DNA from 2 places in the Chelativorans composti genome. Region 1 is predicted to be linked to the other one. Evidence: riboswitches for the same ligand, from Rfam matches in the RefSeq annotation. Region 1 holds a riboswitch; the other holds the start of a gene.
The links. Region 1 has a riboswitch for glycine ahead of ABD906_RS11355 (L,D-transpeptidase). Riboswitches for the same ligand answer to the same signal wherever they lie in the genome.

Region 1 (10,895 bases):
GCCGGTACGGTAACGGTCAGTTCCACCGGCGACATCACCACCAATCTTGGTGGATCGGATGGCATCGCTGCCATGAGCATCGGCGGCGGCGGCGGCAAGGGCGGGAAGGCCGCAAACATCAACGTCTCCCCCCTGCCCGGAGACTCGGACGACTCGGGCGACAACACCACCCAGTTTAACGTCACCGCAAAGTCGACGTCGGCGGTAAGGGCGGCAGCGGCGGCAACGGCAACACGGTGAAGGTGACAAACAACGCCCTCATTACCACGCTCGATGCCTATTCGCGCGGCATCTATGCGGCCAGCATCGGCGGCGGCGGAGGTGACGGCGGTTCCACGTCGTCGGCATCCTTCTCCTTCAACGGCATCTGCCAGATGGTCTCCGACAATACGGGCTACGAGTGCAAGCCGTCGCAAGGCTCGTCCGAGAACAAGACCACCAAGGTCAGCCTGTCGCTGACGGCCTCGGTAGGCGGCAACGGCGGCGCGGCCGGCGATGGTGGGGACGTCTCAGTCGAGCATGATGCCGTAATACTCACCTACGGCGACCTCAGCCATGGCATAGCCGCGCGCTCCATCGGGGGCGGCGGCGGCGACGGCGGCAACGGCGCTCTCGGCATCTCGGCCTGGACCAACAACGACGCGGCGAACACGTTCGCCGGCCTGCCTGGCGCCTTCACCTTCACACCGAACTTCAACAACGTCACGGTGAACATCGGCGGCTCTGAAGGCGCGAGCGGCCATGGTGGCAGCGTGTCAATCAGCGGGACCGGCTCGATCATTACCGTCGGTAAGCAGGCCTACGGCATCCACGCCCAGTCAATCGGTGGCGGCGGCGGCACAGGCGGCGCCGGGGCCGGCGGCGTGTGGGCGGCCGTCACCGTGGGCGGTTTCGGCAGCGGCGGCGGCGACGGCGGAGACGTTACGGTCGACCTCTCCGGCGGTATCGAGACTTACGGCAAGGGCGCCGTGGGCGTCTTCGCCCAGTCGGTCGGCGGTGGCGGCGGCGCCGCCGGCGATGTCGAGACGGGCTGGTCTCAGAAATGGGAGAACCTCAACATCGGCGCCGGCCTGGTCGTCCAGAACTCGGCTGGCGACGGCGGCAACGGCGGCAAGGTCACCATCCAGACAGGCTCCATCACGACAACCGGACAAGATGCGCATGGCATACTGGCCCAGTCGACGGGCGGCTCAGGCGGCATTGTCAGCGTTTCCGGCAGCATCGCGCACCCCGGCAGCATGTTTGTCGCCGGTAGCGCCGGCGATCTCGGCAACGGCGGCGATATCTCGATCACCAACAATGGGGCGATCAAGGTGTCCGGCAGCGGCGCACACGGCGTCATCGCCCAGAGCACGGCGGGCAGCACGAAGATTCCGACGGAGAACAGCATCGCCGCTCAGTCGGCAGGCGATACTACCGATCAGAAGAACACGGCCGGGAACATCTCCATCAACGTGAACGCCGACATCATCGCTTCGGGCGAGAACGGCCGCGCCATCCTCGCCCAGAGCCAAGGCGCCACCAATGGCACGATATCCATCACCGTGGCCGAAGGCGCGACGGTGTCGACCAGCGCGGCCGGAGCCGAGACCGTCGCCCTGTTCGACGGCACCAACAATACCCTCAACAACAATGGCACCATCCGCAACGAGGGCACCGATCCAACCGACTATGTCATCCGCACAAACGGTTCCAGCCTGACGGTGAACAACTACGGCGTCATCGAAGGGTCCGTACTGTCAAAGGCGAATGACCAGAACGGCGTAAGCGGCCCGATCGAAATCATCAATATCGAGTCGGGCACCTTCGGACTGGGCGCGACCATGAATCTCGGCGAGCGCGGCAGCCTGACCAACCTCGGCACAATGTCCGCCGGCACGGTCGGCACCATCGGCTCAACCGGGTTCACCGGATTACTCGCCCAGACAAATCTGGGAACGCTCGTCGTCGACTACGTACCTGGCGGCGCCAATGACCTGATCACAGTCACCAGCGGTTCGAACAATCCCGGACTAGGGGGCACCGTGCTGCCAGCCAGCCAGGGAACTGTCAGCAGCAAGTCTGGCACCATCACGATCGTAAACTCTGAGGTACCATTCAACTTCAATCAGTTATCGGTTTCGAGTACCGCGACGGTGGCGTATTCCCTGTCCCAGGTCAGCCAGTCGGGAGGCGGTGAGGCGATCACCCTCTCCTACTCCATCGATTACGCACCTTGGGCGAACGATCCGGACCGGGTTCCGGGGACGGTCGCGGCGAACATAACGCAAAACCATACCAACTTCGGCGCGCATCTCGACGATCTGCTGCGCTTCCGCCAGAACAACGCGGGCGACGAATACAGCTTCATCGATAACCTGCTCCATACGATCCATGGCATCGAGGACTTCGATGAGTTGCTGGAGTTCTATGCCGGCTTCGCTCCCGCCGAACTGTTTGCCCCGGCAGAGGCGACGGTCCAGGCGGCCCTGCGCTTCTCCGGCGGGTTGCAGGACTGCCCCGGCTTTGAACTGGGCGGCCTGCGCGTCAGCAGCCCGGATTATTGCGGCTGGTTCCAGATCAACGGCGCCCACAACAAGCGCGACTCCGGCCGCTACAATCTCGGCTACACGGCCAACGACGTCGGCATGTTCGGCGGTGTCAAGGTCGAGGTCGCCCAGGACTGGTTCGCGAGCGTCGCGCTCGGCCTGGAGGCGTCGGACGTCGATGCGCGCAAGTTCTCGGCCAACGGGCCGCGCTTCCATGCCGGCTTGGGGCTGAAGCGTGAAATCGGGGCCACATCCGTCGGCGCCACGGTTTCGGCCGGGTTCGGCAGCTTCGATATCGAGCGACTGGTCACCACGCCCGAGGGTGAGGTGGTTCATACGGGCGACCCCAACCTCAGCTGGTTCTCGGCCATGGCACATCTGTCGCACACCTTTGCGCTGGGCGAGAGGGCCTATGTGAGGCCACAGCTCGATGCGGGCATCCTCTACCTGCACCAGTCAGGCTATCGCGAGCAGCAGGGCGATCTCTATGGACTGACGGTGGGGCCGATCAACCACACGGTCGGCGTCATCAACCCGTCCATCGAGTTCGGCTCGTCGTTCACGACCGGTGGCATGCCGGTCGAGGGCTCGATCAAGGCCGGCCTGCTGGCCTTCGTGGGAGAGAAGGACTGGTCGTCGACACTGCGGCTCAATGGTCTGCCGGAGGACGGGCCGAGCTACACCATTACCGACAAGCGGCAGCGCGTGTTCGGGACGCTGGGCGCTTCGCTCAAGGTGGGGTTGACGGAGAACGCTTCCTTCGAACTCGGCGGCTCGGCTCTCTTCAACGGAGACCAGCAGCAGTTCTCTGGCGGCGCCCGCCTGTCGGTCCGGTTCTGAGCAGGAGGTAAGGCCGTGGCGGGTGTGAACGGTGTGTTCACCGGAGCCTGGTTGCACGTTCTGCTCTGCGCGGGCATGTTTTCCCCGACAAGCGGGAGAGAGTCGGCCCGCCGACCGCCGAAGGAGCAACCGCCCCGGAAACTCTCAGGCAACCGGACCGCTTGATGGACAACACTCTGAAAAGCGGAGCGGCAGCTCCCGCCCAAGGTGTAAGCTGATACTGCCTGACGCAGATCGGCGATGCTCTCAGGCCAATGACAGAGGGGGCTCCAACGCCATCGCCTGGCGTGCCCTTTATGGAGCCTGACTTGAGCCCGAAGCACACCCACGCGCCGTAACGCGCTGAAACCGACTCCCTTCGACAGATCCGGCCGCCTGCCTCCTCAGCGGAAGCTTCGGGGCGGGCCGCCATCGACGCGCCCCTGCACAGGGGGCGCGCGTGTTGCCAATTGACAGGACGTTTCATGACCACATCGCGCCCCATCGACCGACGACTGTTTCTCAGCGGTTTCGCAAGCGCCGCCGGACTGGCCCTATCGGGCTGCACCACTTCCCTTCCGCGTTCGGAAGAAATCGTACCCGAACCAGCTCCTCCCGCATTCTCCGCAGAAGCCATGCTGATGTACCGGGCGATGGCCGAGGAGCGTTTCCCGATCCCGGCGGTCGACTTGAGCCAGCTCGATCCCGTGTTTGTCCGGGCGGTCGTCGATTACCCCACCCCGGAGAGGCCCGGAACGGTCATTGTCGATACGCTCAATCGATACCTCTATCATGTCCGCGACAACGGAACTGCCACTCGCTACGGCGTGGGAGTCGGCCGAGCGGGGTTTGAGTGGTCCGGACGGGGGCACATCGCCTATGGACGCGAGTGGCCCGTGTGGACCCCTCCGGCCGACATGATTGCGCGCCAGCCGTCCCTGGAGAAGTGGCGGCACGGTCAGCCGCCGGGGCCCGACAATGCACTTGGCGCACGAGCCCTCTACATCCATCAAGGCAACCGGGACACGCTTTACCGTCTGCACGGAACCGGTGAGGCTCACACGATAGGCAAGGCCATCTCGTCAGGCTGCGTGCGGCTTCTGAACCAGGACATCATTCACCTCTACCAGGAGGTGAAATGGGGTTCTCCGATTGTCGTTCTGGTGTAGGGCCGGCGGCGGTCCCGAGCGGCCAGCTCAGAGGTGTCAGCGCCAGTCCCGGTTTGCAATTTCCGGGTATGAGAAATGCCACAGGACCAGCCTCTGCTCTCTGCCCCGGAGCTACCATCGCCGGGTCTCCTCACCCTTCCAGATCGAGCGCATAGCCTGCGCCGCGGACGGTGCGGATCGGGTTGGGGCCGCCGGGCAGGCTCAGCGCCTTGCGCAGGCGGCCGACGGCCACGTCCACTGCGCGGAAGTCGATATCCGCATCCTGTCCCCAGACCCGGTCGAGCAGCTGCTCGCGGCTCCAGACACGACCCGGCCGCTCCATGAAAACCGTCAGCAGGCGATATTCGATCGGACCTAGATGCAGCGGATGGCCGGCGCGCTCCACCCGGTGGCGTTCCGGATCCAGGATGATATCGCCATAGTGCAGGATCTCGCCCGCCGAGGCGGGGCTCGTGCGGCGCAGGAGCGCGCGCATCCGCGCGAGCAGCTCGGTGACGGAATAGGGTTTCACCACGTAGTCATCCGCGCCGGTATCGAGGCCGCGCACGAGATCGTCCTCCTCGCCGCGGGCCGTCAGCATCAGGACCGGGATCGCCCTGGTGGCAGGATCAGCCCGCAGCCTGCGGCAGATCTCGATGCCGGAAAGGGACGGCAGCATCCAGTCGAGCACGATCAGCACGGGCTCGCTCTCCCGGGCGACCAGAAGCCCCTCCTCGCCGTCCACGGCGCGCAGCACGGCAAAGCCTGCCTTTTCAAGGTTGTAGGCCAGCATCTCCATCTGCGCCGGCTCGTCCTCGACAACGAGCACCTTCGGCTTCAGGTCCCCCGTCATCCCTGCTTTTCGTCCTCCCGGCCCGGCGCGGTGAAGCTGGTGGCGTCCGCTTTCGGGCGGTCAGCTCCGGGCATTTCACCAGTAAGCATATAGGCCACCTGCTCGGCGATGGCCGTGGCATGGTCGCCGATGCGCTCTACATTCTTGGCGACGAACAGCATGTGCATGCAGGGCGTGATGTTGCGCGGGTCCTCGATCATGTAAGTGAGCAGCTCGCGGAAGAGCGCGTTGTGCATGTGGTCCACCTCCTGGTCGCGGCGGCGAACCTCCTCCGCCAGCGGCAGGTCGCGCCGGAGATAGGCGTCCAGCACATCATGCACCATGTCGCGCGCCAGCGCGCTCATCCGGCGGATGGAACGGGAGGCCGGCTGCAGGACCTCCGAACGGGCGATGATCGTATTACGCTTGCCGATATTCTTGGCGTAGTCGCCTATGCGCTCCAGGGCGGCAGCGATCTTCAACGCGCTCACGGCAAAGCGCAGGTCTTCCGCGAGCGGCTGGCGCAGGGCGAGCAGGCGCACGACCTCCTCGTCGATGCGGGCGTTGAGCGTGTCGACATGGCGGTCCCGATCGCGCACCGAGTCGCCAAGCTCGACATCTCGGCGCACGAGCGCCTCTGCCGCATCCTCGATCTGCGTCTCGACCAGCCCGCCCATCTCCAGAATGAGGGACTCGATCCGGTGCAGTTCCTCGTCGAATGCGCTGACAATGTGCTGGCGGTCCTGCATTCCTTGCTCCTTATCCGATCCTGCCGGTGATGTAGCTTTCGGTCCGCTCGTCCTTCGGATTGGTGAAGATTTCGCGCGTATCGCCCTCTTCGACAATCCTGCCCATGTGAAAGAAGGCCGTGCGTTGCGACACGCGCGCAGCCTGCTGCATGGAGTGGGTGACGATAACAATCGTGTAGTTTTCGCTCAGCCTGCCGATCAGTTCCTCCACCTTCGCGGTCGCTACCGGATCAAGGGCCGAACAGGGCTCGTCCATCAGGATCACTTCAGGCTCCAGCGCAATCGCGCGGGCAATGCACAATCGCTGCTGCTGACCGCCGGAAAGGCTTGTCCCCGATTCGCGCAGCCGGTCCTTCACCTCATCCCACAGGCCCGCACCGCGCAGGCTGGCCTCGACCCTATCCTCAAGCTCCGAGCGGCTTTGTGCAAGCCGGTGGATGCGCAGGCCGTAGGCCACGTTGTCGAAGATCGACTTTGGAAACGGATTGGGTCTTTGGAACACCATGCCCACGCGCGAGCGAAGGGCGGTCACGTCGATGTCGGAAGCCAGGATATCAACGCCTTCGAGCAGCACCGAACCGGTGACGGTGCAATTCTCGATCGTGTCGTTCATCCGGTTGAGGCAGCGCAGAAAGGTCGACTTGCCGCAGCCGGACGGGCCGATAAGGGCAGTTACCCCACGGGGAAATATGTCGAGATCGACATCGAACAGCGCCTGCTTGTGACCGTAGAAGACATTGAGCCTGCGCGCCGAGATCTTTGGTGCGAGCAGTCCGCCCGAAGTGATCTCGGCCACCGCAGCGGCCTGGGAAGAAGTCTCCTGAAACATGGCTTTCGCCTCCATTGTCGTTACCACCGCTTGGCCAGCCGCTGCCGCAGGAAGACGGCGAGGCCGTTCATCAGAACCAGGAAGCCGATCAGCACAAGGATTGCCGCGGCCGTGCGGGCAAGGAAGCCCCGCTCGGGGCTGTCGGCCCAGATGTAGATCTGCGTGGGCAATGCCGTGGCCGGATCAAGGAGGCCGCCCGGATCGCCCGCGATGAAGGCGTTCATGCCGATCAGGAGCAGCGGTGCCGTCTCGCCCAGCGCCTGCGCGAGACCGATGATCGCGCCCGTCAGGATCGACGGCATCGCTAGCGGCAACTTGTGGTGCAGGATGGCCTGGTGCTTCGTCGCGCCGAGGGCGAGTGCTCCCTCCATGATTGCCGCCGGCACCTGCTTGAGCGCCGCGCGGCTCACGATGATGATCGTGGGCATGGTCATCAGCGCGAGCACGATACCGCCGGCGAGCGGCGTCGAGCGCGGCAGGCCGAACCAGCCGAGAAGAACCGCCAGTCCCAGCAGGCCGAACACGACCGACGGTACGGCGGCCAGATTATTGATGTTGATCTCGACAAGGGTCGCAAAGCGGCTCCTTGGCGCAAACTCCTCCAGCCAGACAGCTGCCGCCACGCCGATGGGGAAGCTCAGGGCGAAACAGACCGCGAGCAGCCAGAAGGAGCCGACGATCGCACCCTTCAACCCCGCAAGCTCCGGAAAGCGGCTGTCGGAGTTGAGGAACAAGCCGGTGTTGAAGGAGCGTTCGAGACGTCCCGCAGTCTCGAGCCGGTCGAGATGGGAAATCTGAACATCGGTGAGGCGGCGCTGGTCTTCCGGCAGGCTGCGCTCGATCTCGCCCTTGGCGAAACGGTCCGCCGTGTCCGCAAGCGGAATATGAAATGTGGCCCCGTCCCTCAGCATGGATGGGTCGGCCAGCACCGCATCGCGCAGCAGATAATGGGCCGAGGGGGTGAACAGGGCAAAGAATGCGCGTTCGTCGCGCTTCGGCAGATCGGGCGCGAGTCCGCGCAGCGCGTCACGCAGGATGGCCCGCCAGTTGGCGTCGCGGATTTCCTGCTCTCTCTTTCCTGCCAGTGACGAGAGGTCGGCTTCGATCCTGACGGTGACCTGGGTGAAGGCGGAGTAGCCCGTGACGACCAGGCTTGAAAACAGCAGCACCAGGAACCAGAGCGCAAGGCCGACGGCGGCAAGCCCCGCCAGGCGTAGCCGCCGGTCCGCCGCATGGCGTGACCTCCCCCGGTTGAGGGCAATTGCCGGTTGCTGGCCGGGCTCGTCCGTCGCGCCGAACTGTGCGGTGGAAATTGTCGCGGTCTGGTCCATCAGTATGTCTCCCGCCGCCGCCGCACCATGTGCAGCGCGATGAGGTTGAGGCCGAGGGTGATCAGGAACAGGAGGAGTCCCAGGGCGAACGCGGCCAGCGTCTTCGGATTGTCGAAGGCGCTGTCGCCGGTCAGCAGCGTGACGATCTGCACTGTGACGGTGGTTACCGCATCGAACGGATTGGGCGTGACCTTCGCGATCAGGCCGGCCGCCATGACCACGATCATCGTCTCGCCGATGGCGCGGCTCAGCGCCAGCAGCACGCCGCCGGCAATGCCGGGGAGTGCGGCAGGCAGGAGAACCTGCCAGACGGTCTCCGCCCGCGTCGCCCCCAGCGCAAGCGAGGCATCGCGCAACGCCTGCGGAACGGCGGCAAGCGCGTCGTCGGACATGGATGAGACAAAGGGCACGATCATGATGCCCATGACCACACCCGCCGCCAGGGCACTGTTGGGAGAGGACGGGATGCCGAGCGCCTCGCCAAGATCCCGGATCACGGGGGCAACAGCCAGCACCGCGAAGAAGCCATAGACCACGGTCGGAATGCCGGCGAGAATTTCGAGCGACGGCTTCACCGCGGCGCGGGTGCGGGGGCTGGCGTACTGGGTGAGGTAGATTGCCGAGAAGAGGCCGACCGGAACGGCGACCGCCATGGCGATCAGCGAGATCACCAGCGTGCCGTAAAGAACTGGCAGCACGCCGAAGCTCCCCTGCCCCGCCACCTGGTCGGCGCGCATGGCGATCTGTGGCTCCCAGCGCGTGCCGAACAGGAATTCGGTGAGCGGAACCATGCGAAAGAAGGCAATCGCCTCGCCTGCAAGCGCAGCCACAATGCCGAGCGTGGTGAGCACCGCGATGACCGAAGCGGCGACCATGCCTGCGGTCGCGAGTTTCTGCCACGGACGAAACGGGCGCGACGTCATCGAAGAAACTGGGGTCGGACGATCCATGAAGTCTTCCTCAGGGGCAAGCCCGCCCGCGGAAGCGGACGGGCTCTCCGGAATGTTTACATGTCGAACCGGGCACCGTTGGTGACGGCATCCCGCATTGCCGCACGCTCGTCATCGGGCAGCGGGGTCAGACCGCGTTCGGCGAGGTAGCCGTCGGGACCAAGCGCCTCATCCGACACATATTCGGCCAGGAAGTCGTTCAGGTTGGGCACGAGCTCGCGGTGCGCGTTCTTGACGTAGAAGAAGAGCGGCCGGGCGACCGGATAGGATCCATCGGCAATGGTGTCGAAATCGGGTGCGACGCCATTGATGCGCACCGTCTTCAGCCGGTCGGCATTCTCGTAAACATAGGAGTAGCCGAAGATGCCGAGCGCATTCCCGTCGGCGGCCAGACGCTGGACGATCAGGTTGTCGTTCTCGCCGGCTTCCACGAACGCGCCATCCTGGCGCATGCGCGAGCAGACCTCGTTCCAGCGGTCGGTGTCAGCCTTTTTCAGCTCCGCCATGCCGGGAAGGCCCGAACAGCCGTCCTGCATGACGAGCTCGACAAAGGCATCGCGCGTGCCGGAGGTGGGCGGCGGGCCGTAGACGAGGATCGGCGTCGCTGGAAGCGAAGGATTGATATCCGACCACAGGCGGTTCGAATTGGCGGCGAACCCGCCCTTGCCGTCCGGCAGTTCCGCAGCAAGCGCGCGGAAGATCTGCTCTTCCGTCAAGTCCCAGTCCGCCTCATTGGCGCGGGAAATGGCGATGGAGAGGCCATCGTAACCGATCTGGGCCTCGGTGATGTCGGTCACGCCGTTGCCGGCGCAAAGTTCAAACTCGGAGCGGGTGATCCGGCGGGAGGCGCCGGTGATGTCCGGATGGTTCTCGCCGACGCCGCCGCAGAAGACCTTGAAGCCGCCGCCGGTGCCGGTCGATTCCAGCACCGGAGCCGGTGCGCCGGTGCGGGCGGCAAATTCCTCCGCCACCGCCTGGGTGTATGGGAAGACGGTGGAGGAACCGACGATGCTGATGCGATCGCGCGCTTCCGCCGCCGTCATGGCGCAGAGAATGGCCGTTCCGGCGACAAGCGAGAGTTGGCCGAGGTTACGTCTGGTCATGGCTTTCGCCTCCTTTGGAGCATTCATCCGGCTGGTCCGGACGCCGGCTTTCTAGCCGCGCTCTGCAAAAGCCCTATGACAATTACGTAACAGTTTGATGTCAGCGCCGGATTTCCGCGGGCAGCAGCACGGTGAAGGTGCTCCCCTCGCCCGGCGTGCTCTCGATCTGCAGCCTGCCGCGGTGGCGGCGGACGATGTGCTTGACAATGGCAAGGCCCAGTCCCGTTCCTCCCTTGTCGCGCGAGCGGCCGGCGTCGACGCGGAAGAAGCGCTCGGTCAGGCGCGGCAGATGTTCCGGCGGAATCCCCTCCCCGCGGTCGCGCACCGCAATGGCGACCGCTCTGCCGACGATGCCGGGAGCGTTGTCGCGCTTGCCCAGCGTGACGGTCACTTCGGTGTCGGGCGCACCGTATTTCACCGCATTTTCAATCAGGTTGTGCAGCACCTGGGTGAGTTCATCCGCGTCGCCAGGGATGCGGCCAACATCCGGCGCGATCTCGAGGCGCAGGGTCTTGCGTTCCTCCTGCGCCTGTTTCTCCAGCGTCTCCGCAGCGTGCCGGGCAAGAGCTGCGATGTCCACCGAACGCGTGGGCCGGACACGCTCGC
Region 2 (10,895 bases), on a different contig from region 1:
GCCGCCGGAAGCGCTCCGACGGCTTTCTTGTTGGGGCAGGGGCGGATCTGTGCAAGCCTCACCCAGGCAAACGAAAAGGGCCGGACAGGCCGGCCCCTCAATCGACGGTATCTTCCCGCCTATCGCATCACGCAGAAGCGGCGCTCTCCGCCATAGGTGACGTACGTGCCCGTCTGCGGATCGAACGACCGGTACTTCTGCGAGCAGTAACGGTACCACTCGGGAGACCACGGCTCGCCCGGGCGCGCATACTGGCCCGGCGGCGGCGGAGGCGGATTGTTGCTGGAGTTCACCGCGCCCGCAATGGCGGCACCGGCAATTGCGCCCAGCACTCCGATCGCCAGATCCCGGCCGGCGTCGTGCTTGTGATGATGCGGTGGCCGCGGGGGATGCGGCGGACGTGGCGGCGGGGGCGGATAGGGAGGCCGCGGATGGTGCGCCGGAGGCGGCCCGGGCGGAAATGGCGGACGATGGTGCTTGCTCTGCGCCAGAGCCGGCGATGCTGCTGCAACCAGCATCGTGGCGACCAGGAAGGATGAAAGGGCCTTCTTCATGACGGTTCCCCATGTTGATAGTTGTTAGCTTATCGGAAAGCCGATGAACGCGCAATGAATGCCGTTAGCCAGCTACTTTGCTTGGCCGCTGCGATTGGGATCGGTGTGCGCGTCACCGGCGTCCGTCATCGCGGGCGATTCAGAGTTCCGCCCGGCCGGTCGCGTGCGCTGTTGCGTGTTCCACCGCGGACATTTCAACCCATAGCCGAAGCGGAAAGCCAATGCCCCGAAGCGATTTGACTTGCAGGCCCCGGGACAAACCGGATCAAATTCCATGGTGAATCGCCGTCAGGCCAGGCGGGAGGGCCGGGTCCGCCGGGACAGGGACAAGGGCAGGGGGCTCCCAGCCCGAACCAGGGAGCAGATTGCATGACGATTTCCCACGCGTCCGCGCTGGCGGCCCGCGGCAGGCGACCGCTCGTGGCCACCGACCGGAAGGCAGAGGCGCTCCCCCGGCCGCAGCGCCGGCTTCGGTGAGGGAGGACCCATGCTGCCGGAACGCGATACGACAACGGCTTCGGGTGCGGGGAACCTGCACCGGTTCATCAGCGCGCTCGGCGCGGCGCAGATCTGCTCGTGGGGTACGCTCTTTTACGGCTTTCCGGTTATCGCCGAGGCGATGCGGGCCGATCTCGGCTGGACGAAGACGGAGCTCTACGGCGCCGCCACCTGCGGCATGCTGTTGGCGGGCGTCGCGGCCTATCCCGTGGGAGCGGCGATCGACAGGGGCCACGGACGCGCGCTGATGACCAGCGCGTCTGTCACGGCAGGGCTTCTGCTGGCCGCCTGGTCGCAGGTGACGGACATTGCCGCGTTCTACGCGGTTCTCACGCTTCTGGGCTGTATGCAGGCCGCCACACTCTACGAGCCGGCGTTCGCCGTCATCGCGCGTCGGGTCGGGCCGCTGGAGGCCCGCAGGGGCATCACTGTCCTCACGCTCTGGGGTGGCTTCGCGAGCACCGTGTTCATTCCGGTGATCCAGCTGCTCATCGACGCCCATGGCTGGCGCGGCGCGCTGCTCTGGATGGCGGCCGTGAACATCTTCATCTGCGGCGGTCTCTATTTCTTCGCCATCGACCCGGGCCGGGATATTGCAGCCCGCATTCTTAGCACCGATCCCGCCGGTCCTGTCACGGGGCGCGCGGCCGTCGCCTCGGCGATGAAGAAGCCCGCGTACTGGGGTCTGATGATCGCCTGGATTTCCTATGCGGCGGCATTCTCGTCACTGACCTACCATTTCTATCCGCTGCTGCTCGAGCGCGGTCTGGATGCCTCGGGCGTGGTTACGGTCCTGGCGGTCATCGGTCCGGCTCAGGTTGCCGGCCGGGTGATCGTCAGCACCATCGCGTCGCGAGCGCCCGTGCGCCGTGTCGGATCGGTCATCATGGCAATTTTTCCGCTGACGGTCATCGGATTTGCCTATGCGCCGCCGCAAGTGATCGCTCTTGCCGGGATCGCGGCTGTCTACGGCGCAGCCAACGGGATCGCGACGATCGTCCGGGGGCTTTCCGTGCCGGAGATGGTCACGCGGCAAGCCTACGGTTCTGTGAACGGCTCGCTCGTGGCGCCGATGAACATCATGCAGGCCGCGGCGCCTTTGATCGCGGCGCTTATCTGGCAGGCCAGCGGCGGATACGGTGCTGTGCTGGCGGCGATCCTCGCAGCGTCGCTCATTCTGTGCGCGGGCTTCTGGTTCGCCGCTTACAAGGCTGAGGTCAAATGAAACTCCGGCGTCGTTTTGCCTTTCGTCGCATCCGGCAAACGGCGCGCTTCCCGTGCATGTTTGGGCCGGCAAACCAGGTTCTTGAAGCGGATTAAGACGGACGGAACCGCATTTGCCCGCACCTGCATCCACACAACAGTTCCATAATCTATATTATGCGATTTTTGGAATGATGGATTTCTCGCTGTCTTCGCGTACGGCTACATGGCTTCCCTGCTGGATCTTCCGGAGCGAAGGTCGTGGTTCTTCGGTAGCCTGAAAGGTTTCTTCGGTAGCCTGAAAGATGTCCTTGTTTCCAGCGCACGGAGCCTTCCTGCTCAGCCGCGTCGTGCTGCGTCGATAGCGGCGACGTCGATCTTGCGCATTTGCATCATGGCCTGAAACGCGCGCTGCGCTTCGCCGCCGCCAGCGGCCATGGCTTCCATCAGCGTGCGCGGAATGATCTGCCACGAGATGCCCCAGCGGTCCCGGCACCAGCCGCACTCCCGTTCTTCGCCGCCGTTGGCGACGAGCGCATTCCAGTAGCGGTCCGTTTCCTCCTGATCCTCGGTGTAGATCTGAAACGAAAACGCCTCGTTGTGCTGGACCGTTGGGCCGCCATTGAGCCCGATGCACGGAATGCCGGCGACCACGAATTCGACCATGATCACGTCGCCCTGCTGGCCGGATGGATAATCTCCCGGCGCGCGATACGTCCGGACCATACGGCCGTCCGGAAAGACTTCCGCATAAAAGTTGGCCGCTTCCTCTGCGTCCTTGTCGTACCAGAGGCACACGGTGGTCTTTGCGAGCGTCATGGGCGTTTCTCCGTTCGCTGTCCGGCACTCTGCTTCCGCTTTCGCCGGACAGATGTGCAACGTGCCCTCACCGCCCTCACCCGTTATGGTTAACGCCGAAATGGAGCGATCATGAGGCGGAAAACCTGCGCGAACACCGCCTGCGGAAGCCCGTCGACAATAAAGCGGATACGTTTGTTGTGCGAAGTTACCGTTCCAAGTGCCCGCCATATGGTGACATTTCCATCCAACTTGGCTAAGTTACGCGCGTCGTGGGCCGATCAGGCCCGCCTGTCTGCGGGAGAGAGCAGCCTTGAGCTGCCGCCGAAGGGGAAGCGCCCGGAAATCTCTCAGGCAAAGGAACCGTAGGCAGGTTAGACACTCTGGAAAGTCGGAGACACGGGTCTCCGCGCCGAAGGTGTAAGCATCGGACGCGTTTCGCTTCGATGCGAGTCTCTCAGGCTTCCGACAGAGGGGCACTCGACATGTCGTCATTCGACGCCATGAGTGTGACTCTGGAGGCTAAATGAGCAACGTTGACACTGGTCGGCACCTGCCACTCGAAGCTCTTCACATCGCGGCTGGAGCGAAGTTCGGCGGTTTCGCCGGCTGGAACATGCCCATCACCTACCCTGCTGGCGTGATGAAGGAGCATCTTCACACGCGCGAGAAGGCGGGACTGTTCGACATTTCCCACATGCAGCTGTTTCTGGTTGAGGGAGCCGGGGCTGCCACGTTCCTTTCCTTCGTCTGCCCGCTCGATGCGTCCGCCATCGGCATCGGCAAGTGCAAGTACACCATGCTGCTGAACGACAAGGCGGGCATTATCGACGACCTCATCATCACCCAGCTTTCGCCCACGCGCTTCATGGTGGTCGCCAACGCCGGCAATGCCGCGAAGGATGAGGCGCATTTCCGCACCAACGCGGGCAATTTCGACGTCACGATTGAAGCCCTGCCCCGCGTGCTGATTGCGCTCCAGGGGCCGGACGCCGAGTCGGTGCTGACGAACGCAGGGCTCGATCTTTCCACCCTCACCTTCATGACCGCCACCGAACCCAGACCCGGCTGGTTCGCCTCGCGCTCGGGCTATACCGGCGAGGACGGCTTCGAGGTGGCGATGCCGATTGAGGAGGCGGAAGCCTTCGTCGCGAAGATCCTCGCCGACGAGCGGGCCATGTGGATTGGCCTGGCCGCGCGCGACAGCCTCAGGCTCGAAGCCGGCCTCTGCCTGCACGGCCAGGACATTGACGAGACCACCGATCCGGTGATGGCCGGCATTCTCTGGGCCATTCCGAAGCCGGTTCGCGAGTCGGGCAACTTCATCGGCGCCGATGCGCTCCGCGCCATCATCGCGGCAGGAGCCAAGGAGAAGCGCGTCGGCCTGAAGCCGGTCGGCCGCCAGCCGGTGCGCGCCGGCGCTCCGATCCTCGACGCCGTCGGCAACACGGTCGGCCGTGTCACCTCGGGCGGCTTCGGCCCCTCCGTCGGCCACCCGGTCGCGATGGGCTATGTCGCGAAGGAACTTGCCGAGCCCGGCACCACCCTTTTCACGGAAGTGCGCGGCAACCGCCTCGAATTGCAGGTTGCCCCCCTTCCCTTCACGCCACACCGCTACCGCAAAGGATAAGGCAGCATGAGCAAGACCTACTTCACCTCTGACCATGAGTGGATCCGTCTCGAGGGAGACGTCGCCGTCGTCGGCATTACGGATTACGCCCAGGAGCAGCTCGGCGATCTCGTCTTCGTGGAGCTCCCGGAGACTGGCCGCCAGGTCACGAAGGGCGATGCGGTTGTCGTCGTGGAGTCGGTGAAGGCCGCTTCCGACGTCTATTCGCCGGTGGACGGCGAGATCACCGAGGTGAATACCGCGCTCTCGAGCGATCCGGCGCTGGTCAACTCCGCCCCCATGGGTGACGGCTGGCTGTTCAAGATGAAGCTCAGCAATCCAGCCCAGCTCGACGAGCTGATGGACGAAGACGCCTACAAGGCAACGCTCTGAGGTTTCGGCCGGCGCGGACTCCCCTTCCCCTTGCCCGGGCCGGTTTTCCCCTCTTTCACGAGAAGCAGACATGACCAACGGCACCAAACCATCCTTCCTCGCCCGTCATATCGGTCCCCGAGATGCGGACGTGAAGGCCATGCTTGCCGCGCTCGGCGTCCCCTCGATGGAAACGCTGATCGCGCAGGCCGTACCGAAATCCATCCGTTTTGAAGCCGAGCTCGATCTTCCGGCGCCGGTGAGCGAGGCGGAAGCCCTTGCGGAGCTCTCCGCGCAGATGAACCGCAATGTGGTGATGAAGAGCCTGATCGGACAGGGCTACTACGGCACCCACGTCCCGGCGGTCATCCAGCGCAACATGTTCGAGAACCCGGCCTGGTACACAGCCTACACGCCCTACCAGTCGGAGATCAGCCAGGGCCGTCTGGAAATGCTGTTCCATTTCCAGACGCTGGTGACGGAACTTACCGGCCTGCCGGTCGCCTCCGCCTCCCTGCTCGACGAAGGCACCGCCGCGGCCGAGGCCGTTGGCATCGCCTGGCGCCATCACCGTTCCAAGCGCAACCGCGTTGTCATCGCCGGCGAGCTGCATCCGCAGACGCGCGACGTGATCGAGACCCGCGCCGATCCTCTCGGCATCGAGGTCGACACCGGCGCGGTCGACGATGACACCTTCGCTGTCGTGATTTCGTGGCCGGACACCTATGGCGTGTTCCGTGACTACGGCGAGATCATTGCGGCGGCCAAGGCGATCGACGCGATCGTCATCTTCGTCGCCGATCCCCTCGCCCTGCTCCTGTCGAAGTCTCCGGCCGAGCTTGGTGCGGAAGTGGCTGTTGGCTCCATGCAGCGCTACGGCGTGCCGATGGGCTTCGGCGGCCCGCACGCCGCCTACTGCGCCGTCTCCGACCGTCTGACGCGCATCATGCCGGGCCGCATCGTCGGTCAGTCGGTCGACGCCCACGGCCGCCCGGCCTATCGTCTTGCGCTTCAAACCCGCGAGCAGCACATCCGCCGCGACAAGGCGACCTCCAACATCTGCACCGCGCAGGCCCTGCTCGCCAATATGGCCGCTGCCTATGCCATCTGGCACGGTCCCGAGGGCCTCACGGCCATTGCCGAGCGGGTCCACCGGCTGGCGCAGCGTCTGCTTGCCGCCGTGAAGGTCGCCGGCCTCGAAGTTGCCGGCGACGCCATCTTCGACACCGTAACCATTACGCTAAAATCTGACGCCAACGCGTTGATAGAAAATGCGAAAGAGCGCGGCTACCTGCTTCGCAAGGTGGACGATCACACCGTCGGCATCAGTTTTGATGAGACCACGACCGAGGAAGACCTCAAGGTGGTTGCGGAGCTGCTTGGCGTTTCCGTACCGGATCAGGTGGACGTGAAGTTCACGCCGCGCGGCAAGGGCTTCCTCACCCAGCCGGTGTTCCACGCCAACCGCTCGGAAACGCAGATGATGCGCTTCCTGCGCAGCCTCGCCGACAAGGATCTCGCGCTCGATCGCGCCATGATCCCGCTCGGCTCCTGCACAATGAAGTTGAACGCCGCGGCCGAGATGCTGCCCGTGAGCTGGCCGAAGGTCGCCAACCTGCATCCCTTCGCGCCTGCCGAGCACACGGAAGGCTACCGGAAGCTTACGAGCGACCTGGAGTCCTGGCTTGCCACGATCACTGGCTTCGATGCCGTGTCGCTGCAGCCGAACGCTGGCAGCCAGGGCGAGTATGCGGGCCTGCTCGCCATCCGCGGCTACCACCAGTCGCGGGGCGAGACGCACCGCGACATCTGCCTGATCCCCTCCTCAGCCCACGGTACCAATCCCGCCTCGGCGGCCATGGCAGGCATGAAGGTGGTGGTCGTCCGCTGCACGGACCACGGCGACATCGACCAGAATGATCTCAAGGCCAAGGTGGAGCAGTACAGCGCCAACCTGGCAGCCCTGATGATCACCTATCCGTCGACGCATGGCGTGTTCGAGGAAGGTCTGAAGGACATCTGCTCGCTGGTGCACGAGCACGGCGGCCAGATCTACTTCGACGGCGCCAACCTCAATGCGCTGGTGGGCCTTGCCCGACCCGGCGACATCGGCGCCGACGTCTGCCACATGAACCTGCACAAGACCTTCTGCATCCCGCATGGCGGTGGCGGTCCCGGCGTCGGCCCGATCGGCGTGAAGTCGCACCTTAAGCCCTTCCTGCCAGGTCACGTGTCGCTGGGCAGCGGCAAGGCGGTCGCCTCCGCGCCGTTCGGCAGCGCCTCGATCCTGCCGATCACCTGGATGTACATCCGCATGATGGGCGGCAAGGGCTTGAAGGCGGCGACGGAGCATGCGATCCTCAACGCCAACTACATCGCCGAGCGGCTCAAGGACCACTATCCTGTGCTCTATCAGGGCCGCAACGGCCGCGTGGCGCACGAGTGCATCCTCGACACGCGCGTGCTCAAGGAGACGGCCGGCATCACCGTCGAGGACGTCGCCAAGCGCCTCGTCGACTTCGGCTTCCACGCGCCGACCATGTCCTGGCCGGTGGCGGGCACGCTGATGGTCGAGCCCACCGAGTCCGAGCCGAAGGAAGAACTCGACCGCTTCTGCGAGGCCATGATCGCCATCGCCGAAGAGGCCAAGCGCGTCGCCGACGGCCAATGGCCGAAGGATGACAACCCGCTCGTCAACGCCCCGCACACGGCGGCGGAGCTGCTAGCCGGCGAGTGGACCCATCCTTATAGCCGTGCCGAGGCGGCCTTCCCCTCCGGCAGCATGGACTGGGCCAGCAAGTACTGGCCCCCCGTCTCCCGCGTGGACAACGTGGCAGGCGACCGCAACCTCGTCTGCGCCTGCTCGCCGGTGGAGGCTTACGCAAGCTGACCTGGTAATCCGGCTGAGCGGACATGAAGATGGCGGGCCCGGTGCCCGCCGTTTTCGATGCGGAGATTGTCCGCAGGTACACATGTCGGAACCACGCCGTTACGGAAACGACGCCTGCAGCGCCGTCAATGCTGATTCCGGTTTGCTCGCCCAAACAGGCGACTAGGAACCTCCCCCGCCCCCCCGGATCGCCCGACTGGCTTTTCTCTCCGCCCGGGGCTATCCATAGGCCAAGGGAGGAACCATGCTGCAGAAGAGCCACGAACTGGCCGAACAGCGTCGGCCGGATGACATTCACGCCTGGATACGTCTCGGCATCTGCCTGATTTTCGGCACTGTCTGCGGTGTCGGCATGTGGTCCATGGTCGTCGTGCTGCCGGCGGTGCAGGCGGATTTCGGAGTCCAGCGGGCCGATGTGTCGCTCGCCTTCGGCACGACCATGGTGGGGTTCGGGCTGGGCAACGCCTTCATCGGCCGCTACGTCGACCGCTTCGGCACCACGGTTCCGTTGCTCATGGGCAGCCTTCTGCTCGGAGGTGGCTACCTCCTGTCGTCCTACGCCATGTCCTACACCACCTTTGCGCTTCTGCAGGTGGCGGTGGGACTCGGCGCGGCATCGGGCTTCGGTCCCATCATCGCGGACATATCGCACTGGTTCGTGCGCCGGCGCGGCATCGCCATGGCCACGGCCGCCACCGGCAACTACATCGCCGGTGCGGTCTGGCCCACGATCATCGAGACGATCATGTCGGCCTCCGGATGGCGGACGGCGTTCTTTACCATCGGCATCGTCTGCATGTGCCTGATGATCCCGCTCGCGCTGCTGCTGAGGGCCAGGCCCCCGCTCGCGCATACGGCGGAGGTCAACCAGCCCAGGCTCGCCACCCGCTTCGCGCCGCGGACGCTTCAGCTCATCCTCGCCCTGGCGGGCATCGCCTGTTGCGTGGCGATGGCGATGCCGCAGGTGCACATCGTCGCCTATTGCGTCGATCTTGGCTTCGGTGTCGCGCGCGGCGCTGAAATGCTGTCACTGATGCTGTTCGGCGGCATCTTCAGCCGCCTCGCCTTTGGCCTCCTGTCCGACCGGATCGGCGGTGTGCGGACATTGCTGGTGAGTTCCACGCTGCAATGCGCTGCGCTGATTCTCTACCTGCCCTTCGACGGCCTGACGTCGCTCTATATCGTCTCGCTGATCTTTGGCCTGTCACAGGGCGGCATCGTGTCCACCTACGCGCTGATCATCCGCGAATACCTGCCCGCTCGTGAGGCAGGACAGCGCGTCGGCCTGGTGATCCTCGCGACCGTGGTCGGCATGGCGTTGGGCGGCTGGATGTCCGGCTGGATCTATGACGTCACCGGTTCCTACACCGCCGCCTTCCTCAACGGAATCGCCTGGAACATCCTGAACATTGCCTTGATGCTGCTGATCCTGTCCGGCAATGTCCGGAGCCCGCGCGTGGTGGCCGCGCAGTAGGAGGGGTGACCGTTCCGCGCGCAGCTCCGGAAACCGTTACGGGTACGCCTGGCAATCGTCTCAGAGAAGTCCGTACCACCAGGTTGCGAGACCCAGGAAGGCGAAGAAGCCGACCACATCCGTGATGGTCGTCAGGAAAACGGCGGAGGCCACGGCCGGGTCGATGCCGAGACGGTCGAGCAGCATCGGGATCAGGATCCCGGCGAGTGCGGCTGTGAACATGTTGACGACCATTGCGCTCGCAATGATTCCGCCGATGGTCACGCTGTCGAACCACAGGCCCGCCACGGTGCCGATCAGGGTCGCGAAGATCAGGCCGTTCAGGAGACCGACGCCAATCTCGCGTCGGATGACGCGGGCGGCGTTGTGCAAACCAAGGTTTCCCGTCGCGAGCGCGCGTACGGTCACGGTCATGGTCTGGGATCCCGCGTTGCCGCCCATGCCTGCAACGATCGGCATAAGCACCGCCAGCGCCACGACGGCCTGAATGGTGTCGTCGAAGAGACTGATGATGGAGGCAGCGAAAAAGGCCGTGACCAGGTTGATCATCAACCAGGGCACGCGCGAACGGCTCGTCGCCAGCACCGAGTCCGAAAGCTCCTCGTCGCCGACGCCGCCAAGGCGCATGAGGTCTTCCTCGGCCTCCTGGGTGATGACATCCACCACGTCGTCAATGGTGAGCACGCCGACCAGTCTGTGGTTTTCATCCACCACGGCTGCGGATAGCAGGTCGTACTGCTCGAAGATCTGCGCGGCCTCTTCCTGGTCCATGGTGGCCGGGATGGCATGGGGTGACTCGCGCATGATCTCCTCGATCTTGACCGCGCGTTGGGTGCGCAGGATGCGGTCGAGATCGACGGCGCCCACCAGCCGGAAGGTCGGATCGACGACGAAGATCTGCGAGAAGCTGTCCGGCAGGTCGCGGGACTCCCGCATGTAGTCGATGGTCTGGCCGACCGTCCAGAACGGCGGAACGGCCACGAACTCCGTCTGCATGCGGCGGCCCGCCGTCTCTTCCGGATAGTTCAGCGAGCGGCGAAGCCGCACGCGCTCGGTGAACGGCAGCAGGGCGAGGATCTCGTCCTGGACCTCGGGGGCCAGGTCTTCGAGAATGTAGACCGCGTCGTCGGAGTCGAGTAGCTGGAGGGCCTTGGCGATCTGCGCGTTGGGAAGCGCCTCGATGATTTCGCGGCGGATCGAGTCGTCGACCTCGGTCAGCGCCGTGAAATCGAAGGTCTCGCCCATGAGGTTGACCAGCTCGCGGCGCTGCTCGGGATCCAGGGCCTCGATAAGGTCGCCGATTTCGGACTGGTGCAGGTGACCGACATCGCGAAGAAGCGTCTCGGTGTCCCCGGCGGCGATCGCGTTCGCCACATGCGCAAGGAAGGAGGAGGAGACAGCCCCCTCCTCATTGTAGATCCCGGTGGAGACCTGTCCCGCCGCTACCATTTCCGTTGCCTGGTCGTGCGGTTCAGTCAATGGCCTTCTCCCCGCTGG

Region 2: another riboswitch for glycine. It lies ahead of gcvT (glycine cleavage system aminomethyltransferase GcvT); the one in region 1 lies ahead of ABD906_RS11355 (L,D-transpeptidase).

What each region holds. Positions count from the first base shown of each region.
Region 1 is NZ_BAABGS010000064.1:9,822-20,716, forward strand. Features, by position in the region: gene ABD906_RS11345 (beta strand repeat-containing protein) at 1-240, shown strand, start outside; gene ABD906_RS11350 (autotransporter family protein) at 243-3,368, shown strand; glycine riboswitch at 3,451-3,538, shown strand; gene ABD906_RS11355 (L,D-transpeptidase) at 3,833-4,516, shown strand; gene phoB (phosphate regulon transcriptional regulator PhoB) at 4,647-5,336, opposite strand; gene phoU (phosphate signaling complex protein PhoU) at 5,345-6,076, opposite strand; gene pstB (phosphate ABC transporter ATP-binding protein PstB) at 6,087-6,905, opposite strand; gene pstA (phosphate ABC transporter permease PstA) at 6,926-8,236, opposite strand; partial or broken gene pstC (phosphate ABC transporter permease subunit PstC) at 8,236-9,111, opposite strand; gene ABD906_RS11385 (PstS family phosphate ABC transporter substrate-binding protein) at 9,243-10,289, opposite strand; gene ABD906_RS11390 (ATP-binding protein) at 10,390-10,895, opposite strand, start outside.
Region 2 is NZ_BAABGS010000074.1:49,894-60,788, forward strand. Features, by position in the region: gene ABD906_RS14540 (BA14K family protein) at 120-554, opposite strand; gene ABD906_RS14545 (MFS transporter) at 1,042-2,277, shown strand; gene ABD906_RS14550 (VOC family protein) at 2,595-3,074, opposite strand; glycine riboswitch at 3,342-3,429, shown strand; gene gcvT (glycine cleavage system aminomethyltransferase GcvT) at 3,580-4,683, shown strand; gene gcvH (glycine cleavage system protein GcvH) at 4,690-5,055, shown strand; gene gcvP (aminomethyl-transferring glycine dehydrogenase) at 5,126-7,924, shown strand; gene ABD906_RS14570 (MFS transporter) at 8,169-9,398, shown strand; gene mgtE (magnesium transporter) at 9,459-10,847, opposite strand.